Regions from separate parts of the Halomonas sp. 3F2F genome, predicted to be linked through region 3. Evidence: predicted binding sites of a transcription regulator. Region 3 holds the regulator's gene; each other region holds the start of a gene.
The links. The regulator sigma-54, encoded in region 3, starts transcription at its own class of promoters, with help from an activator protein. The targets are predictions, from matches to a motif close to TGGCACNNNNNTTGCTNT.
Positions count from the first base shown of each region.

Region 1 (10,655 bases), on a different contig from region 3:
TCTCGGCCAGTGCGTACGCATTACCACCGGCGCTCCCTTACCGTCAGGCACCGACACCATTATCATGCGCGAGCAGCTTAGCGAGCATGATGGCAGTGTCACCATCGATGCCCCCGACCGGGTTAGCCATGGTCAGCATGTGCGTCAAGCGGGGGAAGATATTGCCCTAGGCGAGGTAGCACTGGTAGCTGGCACACGGCTAGATGCCGCCTGTTTGGGGTTAATAGCCTCACTGGGCTATGGTGAGGTTTGCATTTTCAGGCGCCCAAAGGTGGCTATTTTCTCTACTGGAAATGAGGTCACTCCCCCTGGCGAAGCGCTGCCCAGCGCAGGCGTTTACGACACCAATCGTTTTACATTGATGGGCTTGCTCAACGAACAGGGTGCTGAAGTGATGGATCTAGGCATTTTGCCTGATGACCCCACCACCATTCAAAACGCCCTGGCTAGCGCAGCCAAGCAGTGTGATTTAGTCATTACCAGTGGGGGCGTTTCTGTCGGCCACGCCGATTACACCAGGGAAGCGTTGGAAACATTAGGCCAATTAGCTTTTTGGCGCGTGGCGCTGCGACCCGGACGCCCCATGGCCTGCGGCTGGCTGGGTGAATCGCGCAAACCATTTGTCGGCTTACCCGGCAACCCCGTTGCGGTCATGGTAACCTTTAGTCAATTCGTGGTGCCATTATTGGAACGTTTACAAAAACAACCCTTCGTTCCACCGAGGCGTTTAACAGCCATTACCCAAACTCCGCTAAAAAGTCGCCTAAAGCGCACCGATTTTATACGTGGCATTTATTCAAGCGATGCTCACGGTGTGCTGCAGGTACGTAGTACCGGAGCGCAGGGGTCTGGGATTTTAACCTCGATGGTAGCTGCTAACTGCCTGATTGAACTGGGTGATGATCAAGCAGGCGCCCAGCCAGGCGATGCAGTCTGCATCCAACCACTGACGAGGTGGCAATGACCAAACAACCAATTGCCGAAAAACTCATTGATGATTTCGGCCGCCGTGTTAGCTATGTACGCATTTCCGTGACGGATCGCTGCGACTTTCGCTGCGTTTACTGCATGAGCGAAGAGATGACCTTCCTGCCAAGAGCCCAGGTGCTTACGCTGGAAGAACTTGCCATGGTGTCCCAGGCGTTTACCGAATTAGGCGTTGAGAAAATCCGCCTAACCGGAGGCGAACCGCTAGTGCGTAAAGGCATTGAGCAGCTCGTGGACGACATTGGCGCGCTGCCAGGGCTCAACGACTTTACCATGACCACGAACGGGGCCAGTCTGCGTAAACACGCCAAACGGCTCTATCAAGGGGGGCTGCGCAGGCTCAATATCAGCCTCGACTCTCTTGACCCCGAGCGCTTCAAACAGCTCACCCGTACAGGTGAGTTAGCGAAAGTGATTGACGGCATTCACGCCGCTAAAGAAGCAGGCTTTTCACGCATCAAGCTTAACGCTGTGATTCTCAAGGGGCGCAATGATGATGAAGTGCTGGACCTCGTCACGTTCGCTCGCCAAGAAGGGCTGGATATCAGCTTTATCGAAGAGATGCCGCTGGGCGATGTGTCTGACCACTCGCGGGCCGAGACCTTTTACTCTAGTGACGACGTTCAAGCGCTGATCGAGACACGCTACCCACTCATGCCGTCAACGGAAACCACACCTGGGCCTTCGCGCTATTTTAAAATGGCCGATAGCAGCAGCAGGGTTGGCTTTATTTCACCCCATAGTCACAACTTTTGCGATAGCTGCAACCGCGTTCGGGTAACCGTTGAAGGCCGTCTACTGCTCTGCCTCGGCAATGAACACTCTGTCGATTTGCGTGCCGTACTGCGCCGACATCCTGGCAATATGCAGGCGTTGAAAACCGCCATTATTAATGCCTTGCCGCTCAAGCCCGAGCGCCATCACTTTACTACCGATGGCGATGTCCAGGTGGTGCGCTTTATGAATATGACAGGGGGTTAAACGTTGTCAGCCACTCGCGTGCCCGTGCATATCATTACAGGCTTTCTCGGCAGCGGCAAAACCACGCTTATCCACAGCCTAATCGAGCAAAAGCCTGTGGATGAGAAGTGGGCCATTTTAGTCAATGAGTTTGGCCAGATTGGCATTGATCAAGCGATGTTTGAGCAGCGTGACGATGTCGTCGTCAAGGGGCTCCCCGGCGGCTGCCTGTGTTGCCAATTAGCTTTTGTGCTGCAGGCTGTACTGGTCAATTTGCTCGCCCGCAACAAACCAGACCGCGTCATAATTGAGCCTTCGGGGCTTGGCCATCCAGCCGGCTTACTCGATCTGCTGCGCGGCGAAGCCTTTCAAGATGTTGTGGCCGTTCACGATATTATTGCCACCCTCGATCCGCGCCGGTTAGATGAATCCCGGGTCCGTGAACACGAGACCTTTCAAGATCAGTTGGCCATGGCCGATGCCATCGCTATCACAATGGGTGAGCAGGCCAGTACCGAACAACACGAACATGCGCAGCAGTTTGTGACGGAACTCTGGCCACCACGCAAGTGGGTTCATCGCAGTGAGCATGGCACGATGCCGCTATCGCTGCTGTTGAACAGCGCCCAGACCCGTGCCCAACAAGATACTGCTGTCCCTGATACGCACCGTCAAATGATAACAACCCCCACGCTAGAAGGCGCTTTTTTTGATACTGCTCCTCCGCTGGGCCAACCTCAGCACAAGACGGCTAGCTCCCTTGGATACACCAGCACAGGCCTTCGTTGGCACCCCAGTGAACGCTTTGACCTTGATCGTTTGGCCGCCCACTTAGGTGAGTTCCCCTCATCTGCGCGAGTAAAAGGCGTCTTTCATACCGAGCAGGGCTGGAAGCAGCTCAATCGAGCCGATGGAACACTTAGTCTCGGCAATAGCGCCTGGCGGCAGGATTCGCGGCTTGAGGTGATTACCCCCGACAATGACGCTGATACCCACACCAATTTACTGACAGCACTGCAATCATCAGGAGCGCTGTTGAGCTAAAAACGTTTTCTCAATAGCGTCTACCGGCATAGGGCGTCCAAATAAATAACCTTGAAAAGCTTGGCAGCCATGAGCCAGCAGCCACGCTTTCTGGCTCTCTGATTCGACGCCTTCGGCAATGACATCAAGATTTAAGCTTTTTGCCAGGGCAATCGTACTCTCCACAATGGCCGCATTAGCACTGCTTTCTAACACTTGATGGACAAACGACTGATCGATCTTAAGCTGATCAAGTGGCAACTGCGCAAGATACGCCAGCGATGAATAACCGGTTCCAAAATCATCCAGAGAAAAACGCACACCTTGAGCTTTCAGGCTCAGCATTTTGTCACGAGCATCGTCGCGCGCTTCCACAAACAACGACTCGGTAACTTCAAGCTTGAGGCGCTCAAGCGGTGCCTTTGTACGCACAAAAACCTGCTGTAAGCGAGATAAGAACTCACTATCGCGAAACTGCAGTGGGCTGATATTCACCGAAATCGTCAGTTCACGCAGGTGTGGCGTTGCTGCCCAGCAAGCTAGCTGACGGCATGCATCTTCAATGACCCACTCACCAACCTCATTAATCAGCCCAGTACTCTCTAAGAGTGGAATAAACTCGCCAGGTGGAACCATGCCACGCTCTGGATGCTGCCAGCGCAGCAGTGCCTCAACTCCCGTACAGTGGCCAAAGCAATTAACCTGAGGCTGGTAATAGAGGCGCCATTGGTGACTCTCCAATGCCTGCCGCAAGTCGGCTTCAAGCTTAACCCGCGCCAGTAGCGTAGCCTGCATCGAAGGATCAAAAAAGCGTATGGCACGACGCCCACTCGCTTTCGCCTGTAACAAGGCCATATCGACCTGCTGAAGATAGTCTTCGGCACTTCGCTGGCTATCGGAGACAACCGTAATCCCAACGCATGCGGTGACCATGACTTGTTCTTCAGAAAAGCTAATCGGCTCATCAAGCGCCACCAGAAGTTTCTGGGCAATATGTTCTGCTAAACGGCGTGTCTGGCGTGGGCTTCCATCGATGTCTTCAATAAGCACCGCAAATTCATCACTACCCAGGCGAGCCAACGTATCGGTATCGCGCAACATTTGGCCAAACCGCTGGGCAACCCGCTGAAGCAACTGATCGCCAGCGAGGTGCCCCAGGGTATCGTTAATATGGTTGAAACGGTCAATATCGATTACCAACAACGCTCCACAGCGCTGATGGCGGTTTAGCTCTTTAAGAGCTGTCTCCATTCTGTCCATAAACAAGCGTCGATTTGCGAAGCCCGTTAATGGATCATAAAACGCAAGCTGGTGGATCTCTTGCTCAGCGGCTTTGCGCTCACTAATATCACTCATGGTGGCAACGTAGTTAGTCAGTACACCGTCTGAATCGTAAACAGCACTGATCGTCAGCCACTCAGGGAATAGCTCACCATTTTTGCGCTGATTCCAGATTTCTCCCTCCCAACTTCCTGTGGTCATCACCCGCTTCCACAAACGACGATAAAACGCTGCGTTATGGTGGCCAGAGCTAAACATACGCGGGTTCTTACCGATCACCTCAGCATCGCTATAGCCGGTTATACGCTTAAACGTCTCATTAACTTTTAAAATATCTCCCCGTGCATCCGCCACTATGATGCCCAGATGTGCTTGAAAAGCAGCCGCTGCAATCTGCAGCTCAACTTCTGCGCGCTTCGCTTCGGTAATATCACGGTTCACCGATAACACTCCCTCAAACTGTCCAGCACTACTGATTAGCGGGCTCACGGTGGCATGAAAATGGTGTGGCTGTGCATCAATGGTCAGCGGATACTCAAATCTTTCTACTTTATGCAACTGCTGGACTCGCTCAAAAACGGCGGCAAATGCACGAGCTAAGGAAACAGGCAAGACATGTGAAAAGTGTTTTCCCAGCGCATCTTGGCTTTTAACAAGCAACTGCTCAGGGGAAGCCGCATGGATATAGTTAAAGCGCCCTTCCACATCAAATACAAAAATCAAATCCTGAATCGAGTGGACTAAGGCATCCATACGCGCGCCACGCGCTTGCGCTTCGGCTCTTGCTAGCTCTCGCTCTTTTATTCGTTCATGTAGTTGGTAAGCTAACGCAAGGCGGTTTAAGTAGTGGCGAACACCCCAAGCCCCCAACAGCGTAATTAAACCAACGACCAGCAATAACACCAGCAAACGCTGGCGCCATCCTGACATCAGCGTATGAAGGTCAACGCCCACTGTAACAAATACCGGATAGCCCCTAATGCGTTGCATGTGAAATAAGCGTTTACTTCCGTCAAGGGGCGAGATTGCGGCTAATGTCCGAGTAACACTACCGCTGTTTAACCACTGCTGTGTCTCAGGTGCATCAAGTTGGCTACCAATGAGCATTCCTTTATGGGGAGCCGGGTGCCGAGCAACCACTTTTAGACTCTCATCTATCAGCGCCATACTCTCACCGTCGTACAGTCGCATTTGCTGCAGCGCACTATTGAGGATATGCGGCATGATACGAGACATAATCACACCAGCGAAGTCGCCCTGGTCATTCACTAGACGCCTGCCATGATAGAGAAAGAAACGCTGCTTGCTTGTCGACCAAATAAGCGGCGTCATCATTTCGTCTTGGCCACCTTGTTGAAAGGTGCGGAAAAAGGCGCTGTCGCCAATCCCCTCCCCAACATCTCGATTAGCGTTACTGCTTAAACGTAGGCGCCCCTGAGGGTCCAAGACACTAACACTATCGATCAGTGGCACGTACTCGGTAAGATTGTCTAGCGCTCGCTGGACGGCAGTTGCACTTTCCGCCTCTAAACCATCCAACCCCAAAGAATTTTCTTGGTGAACTTTTAGCAGCTCGGCCAGACTAAACAAACCTTGGCTGCTCTGCCCAAACATGCCTGTTACCCATTCTGACACCACATTCGCACGGGCAATCACACGGGATTCAGCCGCATTGACTTCTTGGTGATATTGGCCTTTGAGCAACCAGCCAAACAGCGCAATCATCATACATAACGACAGAACATAGAGCGTAATAACGCGCTGCTTTTGGCGCCGAAAGCCAGGCATTACCTGGCTTTTGTTAGTTACCCGATCACTGCGAGGTAGCAGCATTATATGTAGGCCTTATTCAAATATCCCAGAGCACACCTGATACAGTATAAAAAGAACGGTGAAAGATAGACCACAGCGGCTCCTCGTAAGCGGTTCTAAATAGTGGCGCGGCTTGTTTTTGATGTATATCTATTTTCAGCAAAAAAGCTCATAAAAGTCGTTATTTTACTTAATAAGAGGCTGCCATGGCATCGTTAGGCCAAATGAGTGACTACGAAGTACGCTTGGTGCGTATTTTTAAAACGGTCGTGGAATGCGGTGGTTTCACCGCTGCGGAAATCGCTTTAGGCATCAGTCGCTCAGCCATTAGCCAGCACATGAATGATTTAGAAGGCAGGCTAGGCTTTTCGCTATGCCAGCGTGGCCGAGGTGGCTTTAGTTTAACCGAAGAAGGCACAGAAATTTACCAAGCAGGTTTGACGCTACTGACCGCGCTCGAAGCCTTTAAAAGCGATGTAAACGCATTACATCATACCATCAAGGGCGAACTGAATATCGGTATCACCGACAACTTGGTCACCTTGCCTGCCATGCATGTTACCCATGCGCTCGCCGAGCTGACAGCGCCAAACCATGAAGTCACGGTTAATATCCACATGGAGCCTTCAGATGCCGTTATTCGAAGCGTAATGGATGGCCACTTGCATGTCGGCGTAGTGCCTGCGGTTAACTTACCCTCCAGCTTGGAAACACAACTGTTGTACGAAGAGCCTTCGTTTCTTTACTGCGCAGCTGGCCACCCCTTGTTTGATGAAACTGATGAAGCATTCACAGCTGAACAAATTGCCGCTTATCCAGCGATAACGCCTCGCTACCCACTCCCTAGCGATGCGCGTAAAGCACATGATGCGTTAAATTTACAAGCGTCTGCCTCTGATCGGGAGGGCGCTGCGTTTTTGATTCTCACTGGACGGTTTATCGGTTTTCTTCCAGAACATGTTGCCGCCCAATGGGTTAATGCCAATAAGATGCGCGCCCTTCAGCCGGGTACTCAGCATTATCAGATTCCGTTTGTTCTAATCACTCGCCATGATCGCCGACCCAACCGGGTGGTCGATGCATTTTTAGGATTTGTGAAAGGCGCAAAATAGCTCACCTGGTTATGCCAAGCACAAAATAATCAAAGCTCGGCACTTAGCCGAGCTTTGATTATTAACGACGTTTACTTATAACGAGTTTATGGCAGCTTTGCCGTCTCGCTGGCCATGTGTGGTGCGGGCCCTACCTGAGAAGATGATGTTAAAACGTGGCTTGCGGCGTAATAAACAATCGCGCCAAGCGCAGAGCCGGTAAACCAGCCATAGTCATAGAACCAGTTCATGGTGCCGGTTAACAGCGAGATTAGTGTCAGAGCCACCGGCACGCCGAACGCGATAAAACCCGCCACATTAACCGCAGGATAAGCACGGTTATCCATATATAAGCTAGGCACATCTAAACGCTGCTTTTTAATTAGGAAATAGTCCACTGCCATGATGCCTGCGATGGGGCCAAGCAAGCTGGAGTATCCCAGCAGCCAGTTTGAATACATCTGTTCAAGAGACACCCCTTGAGCAATGAGACCCGCTTTCTGCAAAAGATCGTAGCCCATCAATAAAACACCCACCGCTCCGGTCATAAGCACACCGCGGGTTTGGTTAATCAGTTTTGGGGCAATATTCTGGAAGTCATTCGTGGGAGAAACAATATTCGAAGCGGTATTGGTGGAAATCGTGGCAATAATGATTAGCAACATGGCAAGCACTACCCAGAAAGGGCTTTCGATATAGCCAATCAAACGTACTGGGTCAGCAACCGTCTGGCCCACTAGCGACTCAGACGCCGCCGTTAATACAACGCCCAACGCTGCAAAGAAGAACATTGTCAGCGGTAGCCCAATCACTTGGCCAACAATTTGATCTTTTTGGCTTTTGGCAAACCGGCTGAAATCAGGAATGTTCAGCGACAACGTCGCCCAAAACCCCACCATCGCGGTTAACCCTGCAAAGAAGTAGCCATATACCGACGCTCCTTCTGGGCGCGAAGGCGGTTGCGCTAATAACTCAGTCATCGACATGTGCGGCCATGCCCACATCATTAATCCAACCCCCACAGCAAGCAGCAATGGCGCCGCTAGGGTTTCCAGCCACTTGATCGACTCAGCCCCACGAATGACCACAAGAAGATTCATTGCGCCGAAGACAAAAAAGCCAATCACTTCACCTACCCCACCCAGCGCAGCCCAAGCGGGGACCAGTTCGGATAACAGAAGGTGAATAGCCAAACCACCAAACATCGTTTGAATGCCAAACCAGCCGCAGCCTACGAGAGCCCGCACCAAACAAGGCACATTAGAACCTAAAATACCGAACGATGATCGCAGCACAACTGGAAAGGGAATACCAAATTTAGTGCCAGGAAAGGCATTTAGAGTGAGCGGAATCAGGACAATCACGTTGGCTAGAAAAATGGCAAAAAGCGCCTCCCCCACACTCAGGCCAAAGTAGGCGGTTAACACACCACCCAACGTGTAGGTCGGCACACAAATCGACATCCCCACCCAAAGTGCCGCAATGTTCCATTTGCTCCAAGTGCGCTCACTCGCCTGAGTGGGTGCAATATCTTTATTGAAACGAGGGCTATCACCTACGTCTTTGCCTACGTCGAGTTCAATTAACCCCTCTCTGTCCACCATTCGGGATGTTGAGCCAGTCATATAGTCTCCTCAGCAGTGCTGTTGCCCATTATATTCACGGTGTCTGTCTTTTAAGAGCAATAAGCGTGCCTAAAACAAAAGCACAAACACTAACCTATTGATCAAAAAGCTGACTTATCAGGCAGGCATACACATACCTTTAGCGTGATTGTTGTTATTCGCCTTCCAGCTATTAAAAGCCATTAATAAGCGTAGCTATTTAAAAAAAATCCGCACCAAAAAGATGCGAAAAAAACATCAACACCCAAAATAAAATAACACAAGCATATGTTTTTAAATAAAAAACAAAACATCACCAATATCGAACAACACTTCACAAACTTAGCAAAAACATCACTAAAAATAATAAAAACATTAAAAAATCAAAGAGTTAAATCAATCAAGTAAAATTATTAAAAAACACTTGAAACAACACCTCATAAAGGACTATGTTCAAAAAGCTGTCAAACATGACAACTTTATAAACAACAATAAGACGCTCGCTTACCCTCGCTTGTATTACGCTATTTTCAAAGCACGTTTCACAAGCAAGGCTAAGCGAAAAAGGCACAGTAAGACGCCGCTGCACGCCACGTAACCACAAACTTGTTACTTGACCAGTAACGTACCGACATGCGTACGCATGCGGTTGGCGCGTATGACTTGAGAGGGCTGTTCTATGCAGAAAATGAAAATTGGCTTAATTCAAATGGGTCTCAAAACCAGCACTGATTTAGACCCTGCGGCGATCCGCGATGCGATGAACGAAGCGCACCTACCGATGATTCAGCAGGCCGCCGAACAGGGTGTGCAAGTACTGTGTTTTCAAGAAGTCTTTAACCAGCCGTACTTCTGCCCAAGCCAAGATGGCAAATGGTATGCCGCCGCAGAGCGGGTTCCAGAAGGTCCCACGTGTCAGATGATGCAAAAACTGGCTGCCGAACACCGCATGGTAATTATCGTGCCCGTGTATGAAGAGACAGAGACCGGCGTTTACTACAACACCGCCGCCGTGTTTGATGCCGACGGCAGCTACCTCGGCAAATATCATAAAACTCATATTCCTCAAGTGGCCGGTTTTTGGGAGAAATTCTTCTTCAAGCCAGGCAAATCAAACTGGCCGGTCTTCGACACTGCCTACGGCAAAATTGGTGTTTATATCTGCTATGACCGCCATTTCCCCGAGGGCTGGCGTGCGTTGGCACTCAACGGTGCTGAGGTGATCTTCAACCCCTCCGCTACCGTGGCAGGGCTTTCCCAGTACCTATGGGAGCTTGAGCAGCCGGCTTCCGCTGCGGCTAACGGTTGCTTCATTGCCGCTATCAACCGCGTGGGCACAGAAGCACCCTGGAATATTGGCAACTTCTACGGCTCCAGCTACATCGTCAACCCCCGCGGCAAAATCGAAGCCCAGGCCAGCGAAACGGAAGACGAGCTACTAGTGCATGAAATTGATTTAGACATGGTGCGCGAGGTGCGCAATAACTGGCAGTTCTTCCGTGATCGTCGCCCCGATGCATACACCCGCCTCACTGATGGTGAGTAGCCCTGTTGATGAATCATACGAGGACTGCATGATGAGTTTATTGATCAAAGGCGGCACCGTCGTCACCCATGCCGATACTTACCGCGCCGACGTTCTGTGCGTCGACGGAAAAATCCACGCCATCGGCACCGACCTGGACCTCCCCGACAACTGCGACATCATTGATGCCAGCAATCAGTTAGTAATGCCCGGTGGCATTGACCCTCATACCCATATGCAAATGCCATTTATGGGCGCAGTGGCTAGCGAAGATTTCTACACCGGCACCGCCGCTGCTATGGCGGGTGGCACCACGACGATTATCGACTTTGTCATTCCAAGCCCAGGCCAATCACTCTTAGAAGCCTTTGA
Region 1 is NZ_JABUZE010000033.1:78,613-89,267, forward strand. Features, by position in the region: gene moeA (molybdopterin molybdotransferase MoeA) at 1-964, shown strand, start outside; gene moaA (GTP 3',8-cyclase MoaA) at 961-1,968, shown strand; gene INT21_RS04380 (CobW family GTP-binding protein) at 1,972-2,991, shown strand; gene INT21_RS04385 (bifunctional diguanylate cyclase/phosphodiesterase) at 2,971-6,084, opposite strand; gene INT21_RS04390 (LysR family transcriptional regulator) at 6,270-7,175, shown strand; gene INT21_RS04395 (NCS1 family nucleobase:cation symporter-1) at 7,262-8,779, opposite strand; gene INT21_RS04400 (nitrilase-related carbon-nitrogen hydrolase) at 9,438-10,304, shown strand; gene hydA (dihydropyrimidinase) at 10,336-10,655, shown strand, end outside.
Region 1: a site for sigma-54 is predicted at 8,833-8,850, ahead of INT21_RS04395 (NCS1 family nucleobase:cation symporter-1). Genes of this name have one in related genera too.

Region 2 (10,655 bases), on a different contig from region 3:
AGTAACCAGTTCATTACATCGCGCAGGGGCTTCATAGAAGGATCCTTGCTGGCCGGTACAGCAGTATTTTTTGGCGCACAGTCCGCCTTGGCTGCCACAGGCGAGGAGCCCCTATTGATGACGCAAGAATGGGACAAGACTTTTCCGCAAAGCAATCAGGTTGATCATGAGAAGGTAACGTTCAAGAATCGTTATGGCATTACCCTGGTTGCTGACCTATACCTACCGAAAAGTCGTATTAATGAACAATTGGCGGCTATTGTTATCGGTGGCCCGTTCGGCGCAGTGAAAGAGCAGTCCTCCGGTCTATATGCGCAAACATTGGCTGAGCGCGGTTTCGTTACGCTGGCTTTCGATCCATCTTATACCGGCGAAAGTGGCGGAGAGCCACGCAACATTGCCTCGCCTGACATCAATACTGAAGACTTTAGTGCCGCAGTAGACTTTATTGGTTTGCAGCCCTACGTTGATCAAGAATGTATTGGGGTCATAGGTATTTGCGGTTGGGGGGGGATGGCATTGAATGCTGTCGCTGTGGATAAGCGTGTTAAGGCTGTCGCGGCTAGCACTATGTATGACATGACGCGGGTCATGTCTAGGGGCTACAACGACAGCATGACTTCCGAGGAGCGGGCGCAAACACTGGAGCAGTTGAGTCGGCAGCGTTGGTTAGATGCGGAAAACGGGAGGCCCGCTTATCAACCGCCTTACAATGAATTACAGGGTGGTGAGGCTCAATTTCTTGTCGACTACCATGACTACTACATGACACCGCGTGGGTACCACGTACGTGCAGTTAACTCGGGCAATGCCTGGACGCAGACCACACCGCTGTCGTTCATGAACATGCCGCTGCTGACCTATATTCATGAAATTTCGCCTCGCCCCCTTCTGTTGATTCATGGCGAAAACGCGCACTCGCGCTACTTCAGTGAAACCGCCTATGCAGCTGCCGCGGCGCCCAAGGAGCTTCTGATCATTGAGGATGCAAGCCATACTGATCTGTATGATCAAATGGATAAGATACCGTTTGATCGGCTGGCAGAGTTCTTTGACGAACATCTGAAGTAAACGCCACGTCGAGGCAGCTTGCGTTCTCATTGAGAATTTTCGTTCCAGTAGTGAGGGGCTGCGCCCGGATGGCGATATTCCTTCGGTGGAGACAGTGGCTATGGTCCTCACTTTGCCGAGGCTGGCTAGCGCTTTGATGGGGTTGACTTAGTCGGTCAGTACGACCCACGCTGGGCCTACATCCATTTGACGCCCATAATAGGTGAGCCCATCTTGCTTGATGATAGTGAACAGCGATTTAGCGTGTGGTGGGAGTGAGCTAAAAGCAAAGCGTTGTTAATCATCACTAGAGTGTCATTAGGTCTTCGATTAGCGAATTCCTGCCCGTAAAAACGACTGGACAAACTGACGCTGAAAGAGCAGGAAAGCGACTAGCAGCGGGGCGATGCTTAACAGCGTCGCAGCGCTAACGGTCGCCCAGTTAACCCCAGTTTCGGGCGCGGAAAATACCCCTAACCCTACCGTTAGCGGGCGGCTCTCTACCGAGTTGGTCACCACTAATGGCCAGATAAAGTTATTCCAGTGGTGGCTAATCGAGACCAGCCCGTAAGCAAGGTAAGTGGGCTTGGCTAGCGGTACGTACACCTTCCACAAAATTTCCAGCCAGTTGCAGCCTTCGATGCGGGCGGCGTCTTCCAGCTCCCTTGGAATGGTTTTAAAGGTTTGGCGGAGCAGAAATATACCCAGGGCGCTGGCTACGTAAGGTAAGCCAATTCCGGTGATGGTGTTGATTAGCCCCAGCTCACTGGCGATGCGGTAGTTCTCGACAATTAACACTTCTGGGAATACAAAGAGCTGAATTAGCACCAGCATAAACAGAACGTTCTTGCCGGGAATCGGAAAGCGCGCAAAGGCAAACGCCGCCAGGGTACAGACTACAAACTGACCAATCACCACCCCTGTCACCAGTGCAAAGGTGTTCAGGTAGTAGCGCGCAAAAGGCGCTTGAGACCAGGCGTTAGTGAAGTTCTCCAGCGTCAGCGGGGCGAAGAGCGCAAAGTTGACCATAAACTCGCTGGGGTGGAAAGCGGCCCAAAAGGCATACAGCAGCGGAAAAATCCAAATAATCGCCAGTAGCCACGCGGCCACGGTTTCCAGCGCTGGAATTGAGAAGAATCGGGAGCGGGGCGCATAGGCAGTGGTCGTATTCATTGATAGTGCGTCCTGCGATCTAAAATCGTGAACTTAAGCGTGGCCACTACCGCGAGCACCAGCAGAATCACCACCGTAATGGTGGCTGCCGTGGTGCGATCAAAGAACGAGAACGCATTCTCGTAAACGTAGTAGAGCAGCAGGTTGGTGGCGTTATTGGGCCCGCCCTTGGTCAAGATAAATAGGTGATCCACGACCCGCACCGAGTTAATCAGCGCATTGATGAGCACAAACAGCGTGGTGGGCATGAGTAGCGGAAATGTCACCCGCCAGAAAAAGCTCCAGCGGCTAGTGCCCTCTAAATCAGCGGCCTCTTTTAACTCGGGTGGCATGCTCTGTAGCGCCGCCAAGTAGAAGATCATAAAAAAGCCGGCTTCTTTCCACACCGACATCACGATCACCGAGCTTAAAGCAAGGCTTGGATCGCCCAGCCAGTTCACTCCGGATAAGCCCAGCATACCGAGCAATTTATTGAATAGGCCGATCTGCGGCGCGTAGAAAAACATCCAGATATTGGCTGCGGCGATCATGGGGAGAATCGTCGGCGTAAAGTAGGCCATACGCACAAAGCCCCGCCCGCGAAGCTTGCCATTGACGAATAGCGCCATACCCAAAGCCAGCGCGATAGACGTAGGAATCGTACCGATGGCGTAGATTAAGTTGTTACGCGCTACTTTCCAAAACGTCGGGTCATCGAACAACACCTGATAATTTTCAAGGCCGACGAATTCAGTGGGTGCACCGCGAAAGCCGGGTAAAAACAGGCTGTTAATGACCGTTGTTACGGTCGGTAAATAAGCAAACGTCGTTAGCAGTAGCGCAGCTGGCAGTAGCAGAAGCGCGCCGTAGAGCTGCATTTTGCGGTGGTTGGTGAATGACATAGTGACGTACCGCACGTTGAAAAAGCCGGGGCGCGCCCCGGCGAATAGTAAAATGGCTAACGATTAGCGGGCGTAGCGGCGTAACACGCTATCGGCCTCTTGCTGCGCTTGGCTAAGCGCTTCTTGCGCTGTCATTTGGCCGGTCAGCGCTGCTTGCACGGCGTTATCCAGTGCGCGGCGAATGCGGCCACCCTGATAAGTGGAAAGCTCTGCCGTGCCATGCTCAAGCTGGTTGCGGGCAACCGCGGCAGGTGGGAACTCTTCCACATAGCCTTGCAGCGCGTCGGTTTCGTAGGCAGCGGGGCTAACGCCCATATAGCCGGTTTCAATCGACCAAGCAGCGGCGCGCTCGGGAGCGGTCATCCAGCGAATAAAGGTCATCGCTGCGCGCTGCTCTTCTTCTGTCGTATCTTCAAAAATGTAGAAGTTACCGCCACCGGTGGGGCTGCCACGCTGGGTTTTCATCGGCAGCATAGCGACGCCAAAATCAAAATTGGCTTCGCTGCGTACCGCGGTCAGGTTGCCCGTGGTGTGCCACATCATTGCCGTGGACTCTTCAAGGAAGTTCTGGCGCAGGGTGCCCCACTCAATGGTGCCGTCAGGCATGGCATTGTGCTCGGTGGCTAACGATACCCAGTACTCCAGCGCTTCAACCGCTGCGGGGTCGTCGAAGTAGACCTCGGTGCCATCTTCGCTCATTAGCCGGTGGCCGTTCTGAAAAGCAAAGGCCTGGAACATCCAATAGGGGTAGCCAGTCGATGGCACCATCACGCCCCACTGCTCGCCGTTGGAGGCTTCGCGCACGGTAGCGGCCATCTCGGCCATCTCTTGCCAGTTTTCTGGGGGCGTTTCGGGGTCTAGGCCAGCGGCTTCAAAAGCGTCTTTGTTCCAGAACAGTACGATGGTGGAGCGCTGGAAGGGGATGCCGTAGGTTTTGCCATCCAGTTGGCCATTTTCCATCAGCCCTGGGTAGAAGCCATCGAGCCATTCGCGCTCTTCATCGGTTTCGACCAAGTCATCAAAGGCGACGATGGCGTTCTGCTCAATCAGCTCGTAAAGATCGATGGAGAACATGACCGACAGCTGCGGCGTTTCGCCCGCTTCCATCGCCGACATGGCGCGCACGCGGGTGTCGTCGTAGTTACCGGCGTAGATCGCTTCCACATTGATATCGGGGTATTCGCTTTCAAACTCTTCCACCAGAGTATCAACGACGTCGGTGAGTGCACCGCCCACTGCGACCGGGTAGTACATGGTCAGATCGACGCTATCCGCGCTTACCTGGGCGGCGCTTAACAAGCCCGCTGCCAGGGCGGTCATTGCAAAAGGGGTACGCAAACGCATAAGAGACTCCGCAAGTGTCAATACTGCTGTCAGTGTTGGAAAGAGCCCACCGCCGGTGGGCGAGGAACGCTTCGAGATGAGCTGGGTAAGGGGAGCGTCGTTAGGTCATCCCGCCGCAGGCCTTCAGCATCGAAAAGGTGTGTATTCTGTGACGTCCAGTAGAGGCTGCATGGCTGACCTGTCAGTGCCTGCTTGCCGCTAAGCCGCACGCGTAGGGTGTGCGCCCCCACTGCCACATAAGCAATGGTGTCCGCTCCCAGATACTCTTCACTTAATACGTTAGCGGGCACGCCGGAACCTGGTGCGATGCGCAGTTCGATATCTTCCGGGCGGATGCCCAAATGTCCGCCAGCGGCGTCCAAGGGGGCTACGGGGGTACTTGGTTCGCCTTCGATAACGGCACCATCTTTGCCGGCTACTAGTGGCAGCAGGTTCATGGCGGGGCTGCCAATAAAACTGGCGGCAAAAGCGCTAGCGGGGCGGTTATAAAGCTCGTCGGGGGTGCCGTCCTGGACGATTTTGCCGTGCTGCATCAGAATCACACGATCGCCCATGCTCATCGCTTCCACTTGGTCGTGGGTGACGTAAATCACCGTCATAGTCAGGCGACTTTGTAGTGCTTTGATTTCCCTACGCATGTCGCTGCGCAGCCGAGCGTCCAGGTTGGATAGCGGTTCATCCATCAGGCAGATCGGGTGTTCGGAAATAATCGAGCGCGCCAAGGCAACCCGTTGGCGTTGGCCGCCGGAAAGTTGCGCAGGTTTGCGGTCTAGGTAATCGGTTAAATCAACCAGTTCGGCGACCTTAGCCAGTCGCTGGCGCTGCTCATCTTTGGGTACCTTGCGGCTGCGCAGGCCAAAAACGATGTTGTCGGCAACGCTCAAATGCGGAAACAGCGCGTAGGACTGAAACACCATGCTCAGCCCACGGTCGCCGGGCGGCAGGCGGGTAACGTCGCGCTCGCCGATATGAATACGCCCGTCGCTGGCCTCTTCCAGGCCCGCGATCATGCGCAGCGTGGTGGATTTACCACAGCCTGAAGGGCCGAGCAGAATGACAAATTGCCCAGGCGTGACGTCGAAAGAGATGTCATCGACGGCAGTAGTCGCGTCCCAACGTTTAGTGACGCGTTCCAAGCGAATACGCGATTGGTTTGACATAGCACACACATCACCGGCTGTTGGTTGTTATTGGTTCAGCTTGTGTTGAAGGTGTTGCCGTTGTATGACACTTACATGGATGGTTGATGACAGCCGTTGTGTCAAGCGGAAAATTCACTTGGTGACTTTGATGCCGTAACGCTGAAGCCTGCGCACCACGCTGGATTGGCTAATCCCCAGCCGTTCAGCGATGGCGTACGTGCTGGGAAGCGTTTTGCTCAACGCTTCCAGTGTCTCGCGCTCTAGTCTGGCGAGGTACTGCTTTAGGGTTTCTTCGGGGGCTAAGGCGGCTATTGGCGAAGAGATTGACGTTTGCGGCAGATTAGCAGGGGGCTGCTGCGTAGGAAGGCTAGGTGCTTCAATTTGATCCGTTGGGCTGGATAGCCAAGCTCTTTCCAACCAGTTTTCAAGCTCGCGGACGTTACCTGGCCAGTCGCTTCCCATTAACGTTGACCATACTGGATTGCCCAGGATTTTTTGCCGCCCATAGCGTTGGTTAAGGCGCTTCAAACAGGCTTCCACGAGATCAGGAATATCTTCTCGGCGGTCGCGCAAAGGGGGAAGTGTGACCGGTATGACGTTGAGACGGTAGTAAAGATCCAGGCGAAATAGGCCCGCTTCTACTTGTTTAGCTAGATTCTGATTTGTGGCGACAACTAAGCGAAAGTCCACTTTGCGCGGTCGTGTATCGCCTAACCGGGTAAGGCTTCCGTCCTGGATAACTTTTAATAGTTTGGTTTGCATTAATAAGGGAAGCTCACCGATTTCATCGAGAAACAGCGTGCCACCTTCCGCTTGCTCTAGTAAGCCTGCTTTTCCTTGGCGAGCCGCGCCGCTGAACGCGCCGGGCTGATAGCCAAACATCTCAGACTCAAATAAGTTTTCGGGAATGGCCGCACAGTTAACCTCAATAAAGGGATGGTTATGGCGTTGGCTCCAACGGTGCAACTGTTTGGCAAACGCGGTTTTTCCCACGCCCGACTCTCCCAGCATCAATACATTAGCGTCCGAGGGGGCGACCCGTTTGAGAAGCAAGGCGACTTCACGCATAACGTGGCTTCGCGCCTGCAAGTTATCCAGCGCGTCGTCCAGCGCTTGTTCCTCGGCACCGTGGGCTGCTTGGCTACGTTTTAAGTGCTCACTAAAGCGTTTCTGGAGTAGCGCATATTCGTCTTGTAGGAGCTGTAAGTCGGTTAAGTCTCTGGAGCGGCTGATAACACGCTCTAACTTCCCATTCACAAAGACAGGGTAGGCTTGAGCTATCACACGGCGCCCGGTGCCTGTTACCTGCATAAGTTGGGCCGGCTGGTGGGTGCGCATCACTTCTAAGGTGATGGATGGCTTCAAAATGCCTGCTTGCTGAAGCTGGTAAACGCTACTACCTAGCAATTCTTCCCGGGGCGCGCCATAAACAGCCTCAGCGCCGGGGCTGATATCAAGCACTCGACCCTCTCCGCTGACGATGAAGAAGTGATCGTTGGCGGTTTCTACAATGGTTTTTAGCACGCACTTATCGATTTCACTCACAGCGATTGTCTCTTGAGTAACCTGTAATTCATTTTTGCATCAATGATGCATAGATGACTTAAGTGTACGTGATTTTGATTCATTACTGCATCAATAATGGCTGAAAGCCCTATTATTAGGGCGTTTAGAGACTTGGCATGTTCTGTGCAATGTAGTTGTTATTCCGAGCTACAACATGAACAACGCCAAGGAGATCTGTATGTCTGATTTTAACCAGCCGCTTGGGGGCAATAGTATGCCGCGCTTTGGTGGGCCAGCCACTATGATGCGTTTACCCACTCAGGAAAGTGCTGCTGGCTTAGATGCTGCTTTTATCGGTATTCCAATGGATATTGGTACGTCTAACCGGCCTGGTACGCGTCTTGGCCCACGCCAGATTCGTGATGAATCTCGCATGCTGCGACCCTATAACATGGCGACCCGCGCCGCCCCGTTTGAAAGTTTACAAGTGGCCGATATCGGTGACGTGCCCATCAACACGTTTCACCTGCCCAAAAGCGTCGACATCATCACGGCCTTTTATGATGACGTGCTTAAACACAACTGCATTCCGCTAACGTTGGGTGGCGAACACACCCTGACACTGCCCATTTTACGTGCCATTGCCAAAAAGCATGGGCCAGTGGGGCTGATCCATATCGATGCCCATGCCGATGTGAACGAGCACATGTTCGGTGAGCCAATTGCTCATGGCACGCCGTTTCGCCGTGCTCAGGAAGAAGGCCTGTTAGCCCACGGCAAAGTGGTGCAAATTGGCCTTCGTGGTACCGGTTACGCAGCCGAAGATTTTGATTGGTGCCGAAGCCAGGGTTTCCGCGTTGTTCCCGCTGAAGAGTGCTGGCATCGCTCGCTTGCTCCCTTGATGGAAGAAGTGCGCGAGCAGATGGGCGATGTGCCTGTCTATATCAGCTTCGATATCGATGGCTTGGATCCTTCCGTTGCGCCAGGAACGGGAACGGTAGAGATGGGCGGACTGACCTCAGCGCAAGGGCTGGAAATTGTGCGCGGTGCGGCAGGCTTGAACATCGTCGGCTGTGATCTAGTGGAAGTGTCGCCTCCTTATGACCCCAGCGGTAATACCGCATTGATGGGCGCCACACTGCTGTACGAAATGCTCTGCGTGCTGCCGGGCGTGAAACACAGTGATTAAGCTGTCCTGAAATAGCTCATAAATAAAAAGCGCTTACCTGACAAAGCGCTAATGGTCAGAGAAATGGCAGGCTGCTTATTGCCTGCCAGGAAGCCACCAGCCCACCTCCAATAATCACTTCCAATAGGTGAACCGTATGTCTTTCTCTCAAGTAAAATTGGATGACGCCGAGCCGTCGGCTCCAATTCAGCGTGCTCATTTGCTGAAGTTTTTGATTCCCTCCTTAATTGGCGTCCTCTTGTTTTTGGTGCCTTTTCAAGTGGGAGGAACGATTAATATTGGCATGGGCCTAATGGCCGATGGGTTGCAGTCGCTGCTTGGCTCTGCACTACCTGCCATTGCCATGCTAGTCCTATGTCTGTCCGTAGTGATAACGCTTTACGTTAAAGTGGCAAAGCCTAACTGGGCGCAACGTGGTCACTTTCAAGAGATGTTTGACGTAGACACTATTTGGGTAGTGATGCGCATCTTAGGTGGCATCTTTGTCGTCATGACCTTTTTTCAAGTCGGCCCAGAATTTGTGACGGCACCGTTTACTGGCGGCGTAATGCTCAATGATTTGGCGCCGGTGCTACTGACGTTCTTCTTCTTTGCGGCGATTCTGCTCCCGTTTTTGGTCGAATTTGGCTTTATGGAATTTATCGGCACCATGGTGCGTAAGCCGTTTCGGGTGATTTTCAATCTTCCTGGGCGCAGTGCTATCGATGCAACGGCTTCTTGGATGGGGTCAGGCACCGTGGGGGTATTGATCACCGCCCAACAGTATGAGCAGGGTTATTACAATGCTCGTGAGGCATCGGTCATTGCGACTAACTTTTCAGTGGCTTCCATCGCGTTTAGTTTACTGGTTACTAACTTTGTTGATATCAATCATCTCTTCGTACAGTTCTACTTTACGGTAGTCGTGTCAGGGCTGATTGCTGCCATCATCGTGGCGCGGATTCCCCCTCTATCGCTCAAATCTAACGACTACTACGAGCCTGTTGGCTGCCAGTTAAGCGAGAAGCGCACCGAAAATGTAGGGTTGTTTCGTTACAGCTTGCTCCAGGCAACTCGCCGGGCAGCGGATGCGCCAGGGCCAAAAGAGTTGGTGCGTTTAGCACTACTCAACGTGATTGATATCTTTTTGACACTGCTGCCTTTGGTATTTGCCATCGGCACCGTCGCGCTGATTTTAGCCGAGTTTACTCCACTGTTTACCTGGCTCTCTTACCCCATGGTGCCGGTGCTTGAGTTGCTGCGTATCCCTGAAGCACAAGCGGCTGCTCCAGCGACGTTGGTCGGGTTTGCCGATATGTTCTTACCAGCAGTGCTGGCGACGAATATTGAAAGCGAGCTGACCCGTTTTGTGATCGCTTGCTTGTCCATGACACAGCTGGTGTATATGTCGGAAATTGGCGCGTTACTACTTAAATCAAAAATCCCTATTAAGCTCTGGGAGCTAGCCGCCGTTTTCTTACTGCGCACGGCCATTACGCTGCCCATCATCGCCTTTATGGCCCATACATTTTTCTTCTGAGAGGGCCTGTCATGAACGCTGACGCAATGCGCAATCACTCAACCATGACCTGTGCCGAGCTGTTGATCCACCTGCTACGTGAAACCTATGGCGTTCGTACTCTGTTCGGTATTCCGGGCGTGCATACGGTGGAGCTGTACCGAGGGCTTGAAGGTAGCGATGTGCGCCACGTAACCCCGCGCCATGAGCAGGGCGCAGGGTTTATGGCCGACGGCTATGCCCGCGCCAGCGGTCAGCCTGGGGTATGTCTGATTATCACTGGCCCGGGAATGACCAATATTGCTACTGCGATGGGCCAAGCCTTAGCAGACTCTATCCCCATGCTGGTGATCTCCAGTGTTAACCGCCGGGATACGCTGGGGCTAGGCCAAGGTCGGCTGCACGAGCTGCCCAGCCAGCAGCAGATGATCAGTGGCGTGGCGCGGTTTAGCCACACGCTATTGGATGCCAATACGCTACCTGACGTGCTGGCCCGCGCCTTTGCGATCTTCAATGGTGCGCGCCCAGGCCCGGTGCATATTGAAATTCCGATTGATCTGTTCAATGCGCCGGTGAAGGTACCGGACAGTTGGCAAGCGCCAACGCTTTACCGAGCAGCGCCTGACCCAGAAGGGCTTGCCGAAGCTGCCCGTTTGTTAAAGGCCGCGAAACAACCCTTGCTGCTGCTAGGTGGTGGTTGTGTGGCAGCGCCAGAGGCAGCCCGGGCATTGGTAGAGAGGCTTGATGCCCCTGCGGTGACGACTATCAATGCCAAAGGGCTGCTGGGTCGCGACCATCCGCTGGATTTGGGCGCGAATGCCGCGCTGCCTGCGGTGCGCGAACTAGCGGCCAACGCCGATGTGATTTTGGCG
Region 2 is NZ_JABUZE010000033.1:18,131-28,785, reverse strand. Features, by position in the region: gene INT21_RS04135 (alpha/beta hydrolase) at 1-1,071, shown strand, start outside; gene INT21_RS04130 (carbohydrate ABC transporter permease) at 1,381-2,223, opposite strand; gene INT21_RS04125 (carbohydrate ABC transporter permease) at 2,220-3,104, opposite strand; gene INT21_RS04120 (ABC transporter substrate-binding protein) at 3,168-4,448, opposite strand; gene INT21_RS04115 (ABC transporter ATP-binding protein) at 4,478-5,608, opposite strand; gene INT21_RS04110 (sigma-54 interaction domain-containing protein) at 5,723-7,135, opposite strand; gene speB (agmatinase) at 7,335-8,285, shown strand; gene INT21_RS04100 (YjiH family protein) at 8,422-9,804, shown strand; gene INT21_RS04095 (5-guanidino-2-oxopentanoate decarboxylase) at 9,816-10,655, shown strand, end outside.
Region 2: a site for sigma-54 is predicted at 7,269-7,286, ahead of speB (agmatinase). Genes of this name have one in related genera too.

Region 3 (10,655 bases):
CTCCCCCAGGGCGACACTATTCGATAGCGAAGAGCGTCAATGGCTAGCGACGGCGGAGACCGGCACCCTAAATACTGACACGCAGGTGCTCACACTAGCTGGCTCAGCCCAATTACTTGCACCCGACGAGGGCTGGCAGCTGAATACAGAGTTATTACATTATGATGGCACCACCCGTCATGCTTGGAGCGATGCCGAAACCATACTTCAGCAACCGCCCCAGCGCATTGGCGCTTCACGCATGGATGTATGGCTGGATGATAGCCAGATCCGCTTAACCAATAACGTGCGCGGCGTTCACCCGCCTGCCACTCGTTCTCAGTAGGAGTCGCGATGAACGCTCTTATTCGCACGGCACTCTTCGTCATTGCGCTACCCATTTCAGCGGCAGCGCTACCGGTCATGGCACAAAGCCAAGCCCCCGTAGAAGTAGAGGCTGACCGTTTAGATCTCGATCAACGCGCAGGCACTGCTGTGTATTCAGGCAACGTCGATATTCGGCAGGGCAATATGCAACTGCGTGGAGATCGCGTTGAGATTCAGCGCAACGATGCTGGCGAGCTATCGCGCGCCGTTGCAACCGGTGGACGAGCCTATATACGCAACCAGCTCGAAGACCAAGCTAGCCCAATGGAAGGCTGGGCAAAGCGCATTATTTATCATGTTGCCGAGCGTCGGGTAGAGCTCATTGACCAAGCGGAACTGACCCAGCAAGCAGATCGCTTTGAAGGTGGACGCTTAGAGTATTTTATCGACCAAGGTGTGGTTCAGGCGCGTTCTGATGTTAGTGGTAGTGAACCACAACGTATCCGCATGACTCTTCAGCCGGAACAATAGGAGTGTCCAGTGGCGACAAATAACGCAGAGCCTGCACCTCAAACCACAGCCTCAGAATCAGCGCCGATAAAAACCCTTTATGCTCGCCACCTAGCCAAAAGCTATAAACGCCGCCGTGTCGTTAAGGATATTAACCTAGAGATATCTCAAGGCAGCGTGGTAGGGCTACTAGGCCCCAATGGCGCTGGCAAAACGACATCGTTTTATATGATTGTCGGCTTGGTAAAGTCTGATGCGGGAAAGGTTGGCATTGACGAGCTTGATTTAACCCATGCCCCCATGCACGAACGTGCAATGGCAGGTATTGGCTACTTGCCTCAGGAAGCCTCTATTTTTCGCAAACTTTCTGTCGCCGACAACATAATGGCAATCCTGGAAACTCGTAAAGAACTCGATCGTAGCGCCCGGGAGCAGCGCCTTGAGTCGCTACTGGAAGATTTTCACATCACGCACATTCGTGACAACTTCGGCATGAGTCTTTCGGGCGGAGAGCGTAGACGTGTTGAGATCGCACGCTCCCTCGCGACAGAGCCTGCCTTTATTCTGCTTGATGAGCCGTTTGCCGGCGTTGACCCGATCTCAGTGGGTGATATTAAAACGATCATTCGAGCCCTCAAAAAACGCCATATCGGCGTACTAATCACTGATCATAACGTCAGGGAAACACTAGATATTTGCGATATTGCCTACATTGTAGGTGACGGTCATATCATCGCCAGTGGCCCCCCTCAGGAAATTCTCAACAACCAGCGGGTAAGAGACGTTTATTTGGGGGCTGATTTCCGCCTGTAAACAGCCACCTGCAAAAAAAATAGTAGTGGTGGCATAGTTATTGCACTTGCACCAAGCCATAACTCGCACTAGGGTGGAGCTTTCTGATTAACGAGTGGTTCTCAGATGGTCATGAAAGCTTCTCTTCAATTGCGTATCGGTACACAGCTGACCATGACACCTCAGCTGCAGCAGGCCATCGCCCTGTTACAGCTATCAACGCTGGACCTCCGTCAAGAAATTCAGCAAGCACTTGATGCCAATCCAATGCTTGAGCAGGAAGATGAGTTCGGCGAACAGGCCGTTAGTGAACCCCAGGAAGTTGAATGGTCCGAAAGCATTCCTAACGAACTCTCAACTGACAGTGACTGGTCAGACACTTATCAAGACCTAGGTAGCCATGGTGCCAGCAGCGAGGGGCCTGACTTTGAGCGTCAAGCCGCTGGTCAAAGTTTGCATGGCCACTTACTTTGGCAACTCGCCATGACAGATTTTTCACCACGCGACCATGCCATTGCTGAAAGCCTCATCGATGCACTGGATGCCAACGGCTACCTAACTCAACCTCTCAATGACATTCGCGAAGGACTTAAAGCCCAAGGGCATGAAGGCCTTAGCCAGCGTGAAGTTGAAACAACCTTGCTGCGCCTTCAACAGTTTGAGCCCACCGGTGTATTTGCTCGCGACCTGCGGGAGTGCTTAATGCTGCAGCTCGCCTCACTACCCGAAGATACACCGCTGCTGATGCCTGCCAAGCGCTTAGTGCGTCAATTTCTTGAAGCGCTCGGTAAAGATGATGTGCGTTTGCTAAAGCGGCGGTTAAGTCTAGATGATGAGCAGCTTGATGACGTAATCCGCTTGATCCGCAGCCTGGACCCTCGCCCCGGGAGCGCCTTTGGCGACACAGATGACAGCTACGTAACGCCAGATTTAGTCGTCCGCCATGACCACGAAGGATGGCACCTGGAGCTAAACCCAGAGGCACTGCCGCGCTTGCGCATTCAACCTGACTACGCAAGCCTCATCAAACGGGCTGACAAGAGCCAAGATAACCAATTTTTAAAAGAGCATCTCCAGGAAGCGCGCTGGCTCATCAAGAGCCTTTCAAGTCGAAATGATACGCTACTGCGGGTGGGCCGAGAAATCATAGCTCGCCAGATAGGCTTTCTGGAACACGGTGAAGAAGCCATGAAACCGCTGATCTTAGCCGATATCGCAGACGCCGTTGAAATGCATGAATCTACTATTTCCAGGGTCACCACCCAGAAATATATCCATACCCCGCGCGGTGTGTTCGAACTCAAATACTTCTTTTCCAGCCAAGTAAGTGGCCAGGACGGCGGCGACAGTCACTCCAGCACCGCCATCCGGGCTCGAATCAAAAAACTGGTGCAAGATGAACCGCCCGGCAAACCGCTCTCAGACAGCCGCCTCGTGGCGCTATTGGAAGAGGGTGGCATTAATGTAGCAAGGCGAACGGTGGCCAAATATCGTGAATCAATGGGTATTCCCTCTTCAAGCGAGCGCCGCCGTTTACGCTAATAAAACAGTGCTAACGAGACAAAGTCTGTCTAGGGGCTTTGCAATAGCGCAAAAAGGGTTACAATCGAAGAACAGTCCGATGGATAAGGAGCACGTCAATGCAAGTAAATATCACTGGTCATCACGTAGATCTGACTGACGCCTTGCGTGACTATGTAAATGAGAAGCTGGAACGCGTTGAGCGCCATTATGACAATATCACCACCGTACAAGTGACCTTATCTGTTGAAAAGGAGCGTCAGCAAGCTGCCTGCACCCTGCATGCTGCAGGTGCCGATCTACACGCAGAAGCATTAGACAATGATATGTATGCTGCGATTGATGCACTAGCGGACAAAATTGACCGTCAACTCGTTAAACACAAGGAAAAAGCACAAGCTCGCGCCCAAGGCGCTGGCGTGCGTTAACTCAATGACGTTGGAAACCATACTTCCCCCGGAGCGCGTGCTGTATGACGTCCCCGGGGGCAGCAAAAAAAGGGTGCTGGAATTTTTCAGCACCTTTATTGCGCAAAACACGCCAAGCCTAGATAGCCAAGAAGTCTTCAGCCGCCTGATTGGTCGTGAGCGTTTGGGTAGCACTGGAATAGGCAACGGCGTTGCCATTCCTCACGCCCGTAGCCCTCACTGCAGCTCGCCTATCGCTGGTTTTTTAAAGTTAGCCGAGCCTGTAGATTTCGATGCTATTGATGGCGATCCCGTCGACCTTGTTTTCGTACTTTTAGTACCCGAAGAGGCGGACGACACGCACTTAGCCTTATTAGGGCAAGTGGCGTCTATCATGAACAGCGTTGACACACGTCAGCAGCTTCGTAGAACGGCTAGCCAACGTGAGCTATTGGACCTTATAACAGCAAAAATTCGTGAACAACCTGTTACTTAAATAGTCCACCGCTAGACACTGCCTACGTTTACCTCCATTTTTATTGGCATGCCAAGAGAAACTCTATGCAATTGGTGATCATTAGCGGCCGTTCAGGGTCCGGTAAATCTATCGCCTTACAAGCGTTAGAAGATCTTGGCTATTGTGCCATCGATAACTTGCCCGCCATGCTACTCGGCTCCCTGGTGGATGAGCTTCGTGAGCAAGGGGCACGCCCCCAATTAGCGGTAAGTATCGATGCGCGCAATTTACCTGCTGCACTAAAGCAACTGCCAAAAATGCTTGAATCTTTGCGTCAGAAAAGCATTCACTTCCAGGTTATCTATCTAACCACCGATGCCCGAATTCTTCTTGAGCGATACTCAGCCACGCGTCGTCGCCACCCTCTTACGCGTGATAGTGACATGACGCTTGAAGAGGCCATCAATAAAGAAGAAGAAACCCTGCTCGACATCCGTGATCTGGCTGACCTGATGATCGACACATCGCGTCTGTCGGTTCATGACCTGCGCCGCCGGATAACGGATCAGGTTGCCCAACAGCGTGAAGATAGATTAACCCTGACACTAGAGTCATTTGGCTATAAACGGGGCGTCCCACTTGACGCAGACCTCGTCTTTGACGTGCGCTGCCTACCAAATCCGTACTGGGATCCTACACTGCGCCAATACACTGGCCGTGATGCCAATATCATCCACTTTCTGAAGGGATATCCTGTCGTAGAAGAAATGCGCAATGATATCCAGACATGGCTGGAAAAGTGGCTACCCGCTTACCAAAATAGCCAACGCAGTTATATGACGATTGCGATTGGCTGTACCGGTGGGCAGCACCGCTCTGTCTTTATGGTGGAACAACTGGCGCAAATGCTGGTAAAACAAGCGGGAGAGGTTCAACTCCGTCATCGTGAGCTAGGCTTGCAGTACACCCTCAGTGAGCAGCAGCCCTCCACATCCGCGCCTTCAACAAACGCGCAATAAGCAACGCCTTTTCTTCACGACCCCACTCGGCTAAAAGGAACCAGAGTGCCAGAAAGAACCTTAACACTCACTAATCAGCGCGGCCTTCATGCTCGCGCAGCGACAAAACTCGTCAAGTGTGGCCAACAGTTTTCGGCCAACATTCACGTTTACAAACAACAACAAATGGCAGATGCGGCCAACATTATGTCGTTATTGATGCTGGCCGCCCCTTGTGGCACTGAACTTAGAGTTCATGCGGAAGGCGACGACGCCGAACAAGCACTAGAGGCGATTGAAGCGCTGTTCGACGCACGTTTTGACGAAGACCACTAACATCAGCAAAACACGTGCTAACTGAGCTGTTAGCTCAGTTGTTAGTTACCAGCGACGGTCATTGCATCAATTAGCCAGCTACCCGTGTGAATACTGCCACGGGTATCGATGTCATCACCGACGGCGACCAAGCCAGCAAACATGCTATTCAAATTACTGGCAATAGTGAATTCTTCGATAGGGTGCTGTATTTCGCCATTTTCTACCCAGAAGCCTGCCGCGCCTCGCGAATAGTCGCCAGTCACGCCGTTAACCCCCTGCCCCATTAGCTCAGTCACCCAAATGCCACGCCCCATCTGCTTCAGCAAATCATCTCGGGGCGTCAGCGGCGCTAACAAACGTAAATTGCGTGCCCCACCTGCATTACCTGTCGATTGCATGCCTAAACGCCGCGCACTGTAAGCAGACAGCATATAGCTGGCCACACTACCCTGATCAATAAAGCGATTGTTGCGAGTCTGAACGCCTTCAGCATCAAACGGCGAGCTAGCCGTCGCCCCCACCTCCATAGGCCGTTCTTCCAAACCAAACCAGCTCGGGAATAGCGGGCTACCTAAACGATCACATAAGAAAGAGGATTCGCGATAAAGCGCCCCACCTGCCAACGCCCCCATCAAGTGACCTACCAAGCCACTGGAAAGTGACGGGTCGAACAGCACCGGGAAGGTGCCTGTTGGCGGCCGTTGAGCGCCTAACCGACGTAGCGTGCGTGATGCCGCTTCGCGGCCAACCTCCGCAGGATCTCGAAGCATGGCAGGATTACGTGCCGAGGTATAATCGTAATCGCGCTGCATGCCCTTCTCATCCTGTGCAATCAGCATGCAGGAAAGTGAATGGCTACTGCCTTTCTGGGTGCCGAGGAAGCCGTGGCTGTTCGCGTAAACTCGCACTCCCTCACCACTGGATAGCGAAGCGCCTTCCGACTGATGAATTCCCGCTACATCACGCCCCGCTTGCTCACATGCCAGCGCCAAATCGATTGCTTCATCGGTCGTCAACGCCCAGGGATAATGCACTTTAAGGTCAGGTAGGTCAGTTGCCATTAGCGACGCATCTGCTAACCCTGCGGCAGGGTCCTCCCCCGTATAACGGGCAATTGCCAGGGCTTTCTCTACCGTGGCTTTAATTGACGCGCTGCTGGCATCGGTAGACGAGGCGCTGCCCTTGCGCTGCCCAACATATAGCGTAATGGCAATCCCTTGATCACGTGAAAGCTCAACAGTTTCAACTTCACCAAGACGCACGCTTATCCCAAGACCTTGATCTACACTAGCGCCTACCTCAGCAGCATCTGCGCCTAATTTTTTTGCCAGCGCAAGCGCCTCTTCAGCACGCTGGGTTAACAGTACCTGCTGGGCCGCTGCATCAAATGCTTGTGCCATTTTGGCCTCCTTTTCGCCTGAATCGCATTGGCGGATCAATGTTGTGGTCGCAGCCTGATATAATGCTGCAAACGAAACTAATTAGTGAGTTCTAGTATGCCTAAGCAACGCCCCGAGCCCTTCGATATTGATGAACAAGAAGAGCGCCCCAGTAAATCTCAGCTCAAGCGGGAAATGCATGCCCTTCAGGCGCTTGGCGAAACGCTTATCGCGATGAAACCTGCCGAGCGCGCAAAATTTCCGCTCTCTGACGACATGTTACGCGCCATAGAAGAAACCTCGCGCATCCGCTCCCATGAAGGCCGCCGTCGCCATATGCAATATGTGGGCAAGCTTATCCGCAAAGAGGACCTTACTGCCATACAGGGTGTCTTCGACGCTATCGAGCAGGAAAAAGAGCAGCGCGATCATGCCTTTCACCGGCTAGAAAAATGGCGCGACCGGTTAGTCGAAGAAGGTGACAGCGCTGTCGATCTATTTATGGCGGAATACCCTAACGCTGATCGCCAGGCAATACGACAACTGGTACGCAATGCGCGTAAAGAGCGTGAGCAAAGTAAACCGCCGACCAGCTCGCGCAAGCTGTTCAAACACTTACGCGATACGCTGGCACTCTAACCCCTGTATGTCTCAATGACTGGGTCATAAAGACTGGTTCATAAGGACTGGTTCATAAGGACTAGGTCATTAAGACCAACTCATACAGACCTAGTGATGGCAATCAAGTCACGAAGACTGGGTACCGCCGACCGTCAGCTCATCCAGCTTAAGGGTGGGCTGACCGACGCCTACCGGCACTCCCTGCCCCTCTTTGCCGCAGACACCTATTCCTGTATCCATTTCCATATCATGGCCAATCATTGAAACACGCCCCATTGCCTCAGGACCGTTGCCAATCAAGGTAGCTCCTTTAACAGGCGCAGTAATTTTGCCATCTTCAATGAGGTAGGCTTCGCTAGCGGAAAATACGAACTTACCTGATGTAATGTCGACCTGACCACCACCGAAGCTGACCGCATAGATACCGCGCTTAACGCTTTTGATAATGTCGGCGGGTTCATCCTGGCCTGCCAGCATGACAGTATTGGTCATACGCGGCATCGGCAAATGGGCAAAAGATTCACGCCGCGCATTACCCGTTGGCGCCATATTCATTAACCGTGCATTAAGCTTGTCTTGCATATAGCCAGTTAAAATACCGTCTTCAATCAGCGGCGTGTATTGCCCTGGCGTGCCTTCATCGTCCACGCTTAACGAACCACGGCAGTCAGCAACGGTAGCATCGTCGACAACCGTTACACCTTTCGCCGCAACACGTTTCCCCATCTGCCCTGCAAACGCTGAACTGCCCTTACGATTAAAATCGCCTTCAAGCCCGTGGCCCACCGCTTCATGAAGCAAAATACCTGGCCAGCCAGCGCCGAGAACAACCGGCATTTGACCAGCAGGTGCATCGACTGCCTCTAGGTTAACTAAGGCTTGGCGAACAGCTTCTTTCGCATAGCGTTCCGCTACGTTTTCATCTCGCAGCCTGGACATGGAGTAACGACCGCCGCCCCCAGCACCGCCTCGCTCTCGCCGACCATTTTTAGCCGCGATAACACTTACATTAAAACGGACTAATGGGCGGATATCTGCCGCTAAGGTGCCATCACTGGCACGTACTAACACCACTTCATAAGTGCCTGACAATGAGGCGCTCACTTGGCTAATACAGGGGTCAGCTGCACGCGCGATGCGGTCTGCTTCTTTTAACATTGCCACTTTTTCGTCAGCGGTAAGCCCCGCCAACGGATCAAGTCCTGCATAACGACCTGCAGCGCTGACAGCCACTACCGGCTGCCCAGATAGCTGCTTACCACTTCGTACAATGCCCGCTGCTGTACGGCCAGTATCCATTAGCGCATCTGCGGTAATTTGATTAGAGTAGGCAAAACCCGTCTTTTCACCTGCCAAGGAGCGCACACCAACGCCGCCATCAATGTTATAGCTGGCTTCTTTTACTTCACCATCTTCCAGCACCCACCCCTCTTGCCAAGTACGCTGGAAGTAGAGATCGGCATAATCAATACCAGCCCCCAGGGCATAAGACAGCCCAGTATCAAGGGCATCCAAATCTAGGCCACTTGGTGTCAACAAAATGGAAACAGCGGTATTTACATCGCTCTTATGTGCGGTCATTAAGGGCCTTCTAGAGTGATCTGCGGCGACGTCCATGGACCTCGCACGCGATAGTGAATAGTGGTTGCTTGATCTAACGCGCTACCAAAAAGCTGGTCCGCTACAAAAAGAGCGCCACCTACAATCGGAGCACCTACGGCTATGGCTGCGATAGGCAAGCTCTGGCTAATAGGTAGTGTGACGCCTAGTCGCTGATCAAGTTCACGTTGTATAAGATTGACGCTTCCCGTCAGGGTTAGCGTGGTAGATGGCGCTTCAATGGAAAGCGGACCGCGCAGCAGTAATTGGCCCGCGGCGACATCTGCCGTGCCATGCACCCGATCAAACGCAGTTCCTTGTCCCGTCACGTCCGAAAAATCGAAACGCAAGCGGCGCAGTATATTGTCAAAATTAAGCAGACCAACCAAGCGAGCCGGTGTTGATTCCAGCGTCACAAAGCGCCCATCACGTACATCGGTTCGAATATCGCCTTCCGCCCGACTTAATTCAAATTGCCAGGGAGCACCTGGCCACGTCAGCGCTGCGCTGACATCCGTAGAACGGCTACGCATGGCGATTGGTTGGCCTAGACGCTCTAACGCAGTGCCTACATCACCACCCTGTATCGAAACATCAGCGCGGGTATGACTATTGTTAGCGTCGCCTTCCCATACCAGTTCTCCGCGGGCAGAGAGCTGCCCCAGTGTCAGGCCGACCGGGGAAAGAGTAAAACGTTGCCCCTGGCTTTGCCAATAAGCGGTTAACGGTCCGAAACGCCCTTCCCCAACGCCAATATCAGCTAGTCTGAGCCTGCCATCCGGCAACTGGTTAAGCCATTCGGGTATAGCAGTTGGTGTGGCGTGCTGAGTTTCGACAGCATCCATCCAAGAGCCTGGTGTCGGCGCACTGCTGTCATGCGCTGCAGCAGGCACATCAAATAGCCGATCTACTTCCAACGATGAGATAGCGATATCAAGCGGCAGCGCGCTACCGGGCTGATAAGTCACTCGACCTGACACAAGATCACCGCTTAACTGCATAGCCAAGCGCTTTCCTTCAATATTGCCTGTCGCTTCTAAGCGACCAAAACACGCATCACGGAAATGCACGCAAGGCGTACTAAGCATTACTGATATTGGCGTATCCTCACTATCGCCATTCGACGAAGATGACGCCTGCATCAACGGTGACAGCGCCTCCTGCCAGTCATCAAGAGGCAACTCTTCAACCTGGGCGACAACGCTCCAACCTGGCTGTGTTGGCCAGCCACTCGGTGCGGCAGCACTGCCCAAAGCTATTACCCCCGCCAGCTCATCATGATCAAGCTGTACGCGAGCATTAACGATGTCGGCCAACTGTGTTGTTAAGCGACCACTGTCGAAGTCCGCGCTTAACCGCCATGGCCATGGCTGTTCAGCGGACTTGCTAAATGGCGCTGGCAACCTGCTTGTAATACCAAGCAAGCGGCTTTCAAGGACGATCGACGGTGATGGCTGTAGGTTGACCTGCCCACGCCACTGAGCACGCCCCTCAAACAGCTGGCGAGCTTGCTCAGCGGGAATATTGGCCAGTTGAAATAAGGTGGCGACATCAATATTCCCGCCCAAGGCAATACCGTCGTCCGGAACATTGATATCCGCTTCTATGGAATTACCTGACCACAGACCCGATACATGCCCGAGCAAAGCGTTTTTTTCGCCGTGCTGCTGCCACGTCATCTCTCCCTGAAGATCTTCTAGCGGAATGTCGACAGGCTGAAAAGCAAGCGTTGTGAAATTTGGTCGAG
Region 3 is NZ_JABUZE010000130.1:84,975-95,629, forward strand. Features, by position in the region: gene lptC (LPS export ABC transporter periplasmic protein LptC) at 1-325, shown strand, start outside; gene lptA (lipopolysaccharide transport periplasmic protein LptA) at 334-837, shown strand; gene lptB (LPS export ABC transporter ATP-binding protein) at 904-1,629, shown strand; gene INT21_RS12925 (RNA polymerase factor sigma-54) at 1,735-3,150, shown strand; gene hpf (ribosome hibernation-promoting factor, HPF/YfiA family) at 3,249-3,557, shown strand; gene INT21_RS12935 (PTS sugar transporter subunit IIA) at 3,562-4,032, shown strand; gene rapZ (RNase adapter RapZ) at 4,098-5,012, shown strand; gene INT21_RS12945 (HPr family phosphocarrier protein) at 5,058-5,327, shown strand; gene pmbA (metalloprotease PmbA) at 5,369-6,709, opposite strand; gene yjgA (ribosome biogenesis factor YjgA) at 6,806-7,327, shown strand; gene tldD (metalloprotease TldD) at 7,436-8,890, opposite strand; gene INT21_RS12965 (YhdP family phospholipid transporter) at 8,890-10,655, opposite strand, start outside.